2 regions of the Glaciecola sp. G7-5 genome follow, and region 2 is predicted to be linked to the other one. Evidence: riboswitches for the same ligand, from Rfam matches in the RefSeq annotation. Region 2 holds a riboswitch; the other holds the start of a gene.

Region 1 (3,426 bases), 1.5 Mb from region 2:
CTTTTTCTCGCCAATACTACTTTCAAAATGCAGCACTTGGCGCTGTAAATTCGTACTTTCGACCGTGTCGTCATCTACTATGGTGACTTTGCCTACGCCGCTGGCCACTATGTATTGCGACGCTGCACAACCTAAGCCACCTACACCTATAATAAGTACACTGCTATTTAGCAGAATCTCTTGCTTCTCTAAGTCAAAGCCCGACAGTAATATCTGGCGAGAATAGCGCATTGCTTGGGGCGTGCTAAGGTTTTTTTATTCTTCATATCTTTGTTTTTTTCGTTGTTTTTGTGGGGTGACAAGCTCTATAAGGCTAGGCTCATAATCTTTGTACCACTTGGGCCTTATGATAACAATGCCTCTAAGTGAGTAGAAATTTATAACTCCCTTGGTTGGTATTGGGTTAATGTTGGTATCCTGTTGTTTTATAACGAATAAATTTATTTTCAGCGCTATAATCTAGCAATCTAATTACAGCAGGGAAAATGATATGAAAACACCTATAGCACTATTTGTTCTTGGCGCACTAGGCGCAGTAACACTGGCACCCACTGCAGCTCTGGCTCAAGAAAATGGCATCAAGACTGTGCAAGATGCAATCAGCAACGGAAGTACTGACATAAGTATGCGATATCGACTCGAAAGAGTTGAACAAGACAACATTGATAAAAAAGCCAATGCCTCTACTTTGCTCACGCGCTTAAGTTATAAAAGCGCTAGCGCAGGCGGATTTTATACCGTGCTTGAGGTCGACAATATAACGGCTTTGGGCAATGAAAATTACAACAGCACCGTGAATGGTAATAGCCATTATCCCGTGGTTGCTGATCCTAGTTTAACAGAAGTAAACCAAGCTTACCTCGGCTACAAAAGTGGCGAATTGAACCTGACATTTGGTCGCCAGCGTATCAATCACAATAATCAGCGCTTCGTAGGCGGTGTTGCGTGGCGTCAAAATGAACAGACTTTTGATGCATATCGTTTGCAATACGGCTCACAAGAGGGCTTAAATATTGACTATAGCTACGTCTACAATGTAAATCGTATTTTTGGGCCTGACAGTTCAAATGGAGATTTAAAAGGCAATATCCATTTGCTAAACCTCAACTATAAAATCGACAAAGGACAAACATTAGCGGCCTATGCTTACGAGTTAGATTTTGATACTGCTCATGCAATCTCTACTCGTACTTTAGGTTTTAGTTATGACGCGACACTTGCGGGTATAAAAATTCATGGTGCATTAGCGTCTCAATCAGATGCGGGCAATAACCCGACTAGCTTTGACGCAAAATATTTTGCACTTGACCTTTCAGGCAATATAGCAAAACTCAATCTTGGACTTGGTTATGAATCGTTAGGCAGCGACAATGGAAAAGGCTTTAGCACGCCATTAGCTACTTTGCACAAGTTTCAAGGTTTTACCGATAAATTTTTGGCTACTCCTGATGCCGGCGTAAATGATCTCTACGTGAAAGCCTCTGGTAAACTAGGCAAGCTTGCCTTAACCGCGATTTATCACAAACTGTCTTCTGACGCAGGGTCTTTAGACTACGGAAATGAAGTAAACCTAGTCGCTAAATATCCGCTTGCCGACAAAGTAGGTTTGCTCGTCAAATACGCTAAATATAGTGCTGATGACTATTCAGTCGATACCAGTAAACTCTGGGGAATGCTCACCTTTACATTCTAAAACAATACGCAATTGACATAATCTCGACTGAGCGACATTGTGCGTCAGTTGAGATTTTTCGTTTGTTATTTTCAACTACTTAGCGTGTACCCCTTAGGGAGTATCTCTTCAGCGCTATTACATAAAGCTAAATTTTAGTTCACACTTGACTCATAGCAAAACTCCGAGCTTAGCTTCCTAAGGCAATGGTGCTATGGAAGATGAGCCGCAATAAGCACTATGTTAATGAATCGCGACATAGCGACTTAATTGCCGGGTCAACACGATAAATCAATTGGCCTCCCGACGAGTGTAATCTCGAAACTTGGAAAGGTGTTTACATGGAACTACAAGATAATTTTGGCCGCAGATTTAAGTATTTGCGTTTATCAATTACTGAAATATGTAATTTTAGATGTAATTATTGTTTACCTGATGGCAATAGTTGCGATACGCCCACCACAGGCATGAGCATCAAACAAATTGATACCTTGGTGCAGGCATTTGCGCGCTTAGGCACAACTAAGGTGCGCATTACGGGTGGCGAACCTGCCTTGCGCAAAGACTTAAACGATATTATTGCGCTTTGCAAGCAGACCGACGGAATCGAAACGGTAGCCATGACCACCAATGCTTTTCGTTTGAACAAAGATGCACAGCGCTATAAAGATGCTGGTTTAGATGCATTAAATGTTAGTGCTGATAGTCTTGACCCTAGAATGTTTGCTGCCATTACTGGAAAGCAAAAATTGGATGATATTTTGGCCGGCGTAGATGCCGCAATCACCGCAGGTATTAAGACAGTTAAGTTTAATACGGTTATGCTTAAGCAATTTAATTACAAAGAGCTTAATAGTTTTTTTGATTATTTGAAGCAACACCCAGTTACTTGGCGTTTTATAGAGCTTATGCAAACGGGTGATAACAAACAGTTTTTTGCACAAAATCATGTTGCCGGTGATCACATCAAAAAGCTATTGTTGGAAAAAGGCTGGGAACGTATTATTCGCAGCAAAGATGCGGGTCCTGCACAAGAGTTTACACATAGGGATTATACAGGCAACATTGGCTTGATCATGCCTTATAGCAAGGATTTTTGTGATACATGTAATCGCTTACGCGTTTCTTCACAAGGTAAGTTACATTTGTGTTTGTTCGCCGAAGAAGGGCAAGATATATTATCTTACCTTGACAGCGGCGATGTAAACGCAACAATGGAAGCGGTTATTTGCCATGTAAAGGGTAAAAAAGCAACGCATAGTCTGCAACAAGGCTTTACCGGTGCGACAAAACAGCTTGCAATGTTAGGCGGTTAGTCTGCAAGGGATGTATTATTTACGCAGTGATATTGCACCATGAGCTTGTAAAAGGAAACTGAAAATTATGCACAAGAAAACACTGGGTGTAGTACTTGCAGGAGGCCGCTCATCTCGCATGGGCGAAGATAAAGCACTCCTTTGTATTGAAGCTCAATCTATGATCGATAGAACATCAGCGCTGCTAGCTAAAACCTCTGTTGAAAAGGTGGTAGTGAGCCGTAATGATGACAAGCATAAACACTTCAGTGATATTATTCCTGATAAAGGGCCACTGTCGGGTATTCACAGTATTGCCACTCGCTTCCCTCACTACAACCTTATGGTGGTACCCGTGGACTTGCCGCTACTTACTAGTGAATGCTTGCAAACGCTTATTAGTTGTGGCCAAGAAGAGGCAAAAAACACTTGCTTTGCAAATGATAATTTACCCCTTTT
Region 2 (3,426 bases):
TCGATTGTATCAACACTTATGGCTGCCCGTGAGAATGCCCGCACCGTCAAAGAAATTATTCCGCGCGAAGCATGGGAACAAATTAATGCGCTTTATTTGTACGCAATAGAAAACAAAGCTGACGCTTTTACGCGGCGTTCGCGCTATGCCTTTTTGAACAAGATAATACTCGCCAATCAGACCATAACGGGCATGTTAGCGGGTACGATGACACAAGATGAAGGTTACTCCTTCATGCGCATAGGGCGTAATTTAGAGCGAGCGGATATGTCTACTCGCATAATAGACGTGCGTTCTGCGTCTTTGCTTGCAGATGTAGATAGTGAGTTACCCGCCTTTAATAATATTCAATGGATGGGCGTACTCAAATCCATGACCGCTTATCAAATGTATAGACGGGAAGTGAGAGTGCGGATTAATCGCGAAGATGTGCTAACGTTCTTATTAACAGACCCTCGTTTTCCTCGCTCTCTAATTCACGCTTTAGAGCAAGTCGAGCGCTCAGTTAGCGAGCTTCCTAAGTGCAAAGATGTGGTGGCACAAACGGCGAGTGTTAAAAAGCTTATTTTGAATGCTAAATCAGCGATTCTTAAACAAGAAAAATTGCATGAGTTTATCGATGATATTCAATTAGGCTTGGTAGAAATAGACAAAAAGATGCTTGACGTTTATTTCTAGGCGAGTAACGGTTGGCCATGCTTGGATTAGCCTCCAAGCATGGCCAACTGTTTGGTTGCACCTGTAAAACCTTTGTGTAATTCATGGCTAGATGTTTTTAGCTTTAAATGCTCGCGCAAAACTTGGCATGTTGCTTCAACATCCCCTGCACTAAGCGGGTCTCTTATATCTAATCCTACTTCAGAAAAAAGGCATAGGTGTAACTTTCCTGAGCTAGATACCCGCAAGCGATTGCAGCTACTGCAAAATTCTTTACTGTAAGGCATGATTAAGCCTAAATTCCCAGCGTAATCAGGGTGGCTAAACTCTTGTGCTGGCCCGGCATGCTTCTCGCGCGTGATACGCTGCCAACCCTTGGCCAATAAATCAAGCTTTATATCTTCGCCTCTTACATGGTTTTGTGCGAAAAAAGTAGCGTTGTCGCCTGTTTGCATTAACTCAATAAAGCGCCATGTTACGGCGTGGGTTTTCAGATAGTCTAGAAACTGTTGCATGGTGCTTAAGTTAAATTGCTTTAGCATCACTGAATTGAATTTTATGCTTTTAACCCCGGCGTCTACTGCTTTATCAACACCTTTTAGGATATCAACAAGCTTGTCTTTTCCCGTGATTGCGGCAAACATACGTGGGTCGAGGCTATCGGCGCTAACGTTTAACGCATCGAGGCCGGCGTTAGCATATTTGTGAATGTCTTTTTTGAGTCTAAATGCATTGGTGGTTAGTGCTACTTTCTCTATACCCGGCGTGTTTTTACAAATGGATATAATATCGACCAAGTCTTTGCGCAGGCTAGGTTCGCCGCCGGTGATACGGATTTTACTCGTACCCATCTTCGCAAATGCGCTAACCAAAGTCGCAATTTCATCCAAGGTCATATTGTCTTTGGACGTATCACATTCATTGCCATTAGGTAGACAATAGTTGCACTTAAAATTGCACATTTCTGTAACAGACAGGCGCAAGTAATGAAACTGCCTGCCAAAGCTATCTTCTAACATTAATTGACCCTTTCCAGTAAAAGCGTGTGAGCCATAGGGCTCCGGGAGGGCAGTCGATTTCTCATACTACCCCGGCAAATCTATGTTTGCGGCTGCTTAATCATGGAGTGCTACTGTTATGTAGCGCCTCTTTAGACCAAGCAGCTTCGAGTCTTGTTTGGTATCTCTTACACAGAGAATATGTCAGTTTACCCCATTTAATCAACTTTTTAGCAAAATATAGCTGTTCGAATAGCTACTCGAGCGCCTTTATGCGCTCAGCTAGCGGCGGGTGGCTAGCAAACAGTTTGTGAATCTTGCCTGAGTTTATCGCGAAGGCGGCCATTTCGTCAGGCATATCAGGACTGGCTTGATGACTTTGCAAGCGCATGAGGGCGCTGCGCATTTTGTGCTTACCTACCAAGTTGGCAGCACCTGCATCTGCTCTGAATTCTCTATATCGAGAAAACCACATTGTAATGGTCATGGCGATCACCCCTAACACCAGTTCAGCAATAATTGAGACTATCCAAAATGCTGGCCCATGTCCCTCTCTCGTTTTAAATACGACGCGATCAACTGTGTGCCCTATGATTCTAGACAAAAAGATGACAAAGGTATTCATCACCCCTTGTAATAAAGTCATAGTGATCATATCGCCATTTGCCACGTGAGCCACTTCATGGGCTAAAACTGCCTCAACTTCGTCTTGATTCATGCTTTCTAATAGACCGGTGCTAACGGCTACTAGTGAGTTATTTCTATTCCAGCCGGTGGCAAAGGCATTGGGTGCATGGCTTTGGAAAATGCCTACTTCAGGCATCCCAATTTTTGATTTTTGCGCAAGTTCACTTACCGCTAGCACAAGCCAGCGTTCTTTGGCATTACTGGGTTGTTCAATAACGTGAACACGCATGGAGCGCTTCGCCATCCACTTTGAAATAAACAGCGAAATGAACGACCCAGCAAAGCCAATCACCAGAGCATAAATAAGCAGTGATACCAAATCTAAATCAACGCCGTTTTGCGCTAATAAACCTTGTATACCAAAAAGACTAAAGGTAACACCTAACAGTGCCATTATGGCAAGGTTGGTTCCCAGAAATAGCATGATTCGTAGCATAGTGAGTCCTTTAAAACAATAATGACAATAAGACAAGACCATAGACCAAAAAGTCACATTTTTGATGACTTTTTTTACATGCTTCATTTGCCTATAGGATTATAACGCGCCATACTCAGGCCTAGTGTTAATTTTATAAAAAATTAATAGACAATGTGCACACGCCAAGTGATGGATGTTAACTAAGAAAACACGATAAGATGACCTTACAAGACTTTATTGCTGGCTTTATGGGCGCTAGCCCCATTGAAATTACCGCCTCGGTGTCGGGCTTTATTTGTGTCTACTTGATCATAAAGCGCAGCATATGGTGTTGGTTTTTTGGCCTGATTCAAGTTAGCTTATTTTCGTACGTATTTTTTAACGCTAAACTCTATTCTGATACTGGCTTACATATTATTTATATTGGGCTTCAATTTTATGGCTGGTGGAACTGGCGACGTCATGCCACGCAAAATCAAGGCCAACCCGAACTCATTATTCAAGCAACTACTTATAAAGACATAGCCTTGTGGGTATGCGTGTCAATATTAAGTGCGAGCATTCTTGGTTACATTATGAACACCTACACCGAGGCTAGTTTTGCCTATGCCGATGCATTTACGACCTGCACAAGTCTTGTTGCACAATGGTTATTGTCACGCAGAC

What was found. A riboswitch is a leader RNA that binds a small molecule or an ion and turns the genes downstream of it on or off. The one in region 2 is predicted to bind molybdenum cofactor.
Region 1: linked by a shared signal. The riboswitch ahead of moaA (GTP 3',8-cyclase MoaA) and the one ahead of moaA (GTP 3',8-cyclase MoaA) in region 2 are both predicted to bind molybdenum cofactor.

What each region holds. Positions count from the first base shown of each region.
Region 1 is NZ_CM147892.1:153,261-156,686, reverse strand. Features, by position in the region: partial or broken gene moeB (molybdopterin-synthase adenylyltransferase MoeB) at 1-249, opposite strand, end outside; gene AC0L6H_RS00620 (alginate export family protein) at 491-1,693, shown strand; molybdenum cofactor riboswitch at 1,843-2,024, shown strand; gene moaA (GTP 3',8-cyclase MoaA) at 2,014-2,988, shown strand; gene mobA (molybdenum cofactor guanylyltransferase) at 3,056-3,426, shown strand, end outside.
Region 2 is NZ_CM147892.1:1,636,357-1,639,782, forward strand. Features, by position in the region: gene AC0L6H_RS07060 (alpha-E domain-containing protein) at 1-678, shown strand, start outside; gene moaA (GTP 3',8-cyclase MoaA) at 705-1,676, opposite strand; molybdenum cofactor riboswitch at 1,668-1,839, opposite strand; gene htpX (protease HtpX) at 1,912-2,778, opposite strand; gene pnuC (nicotinamide riboside transporter PnuC) at 2,979-3,426, shown strand, end outside.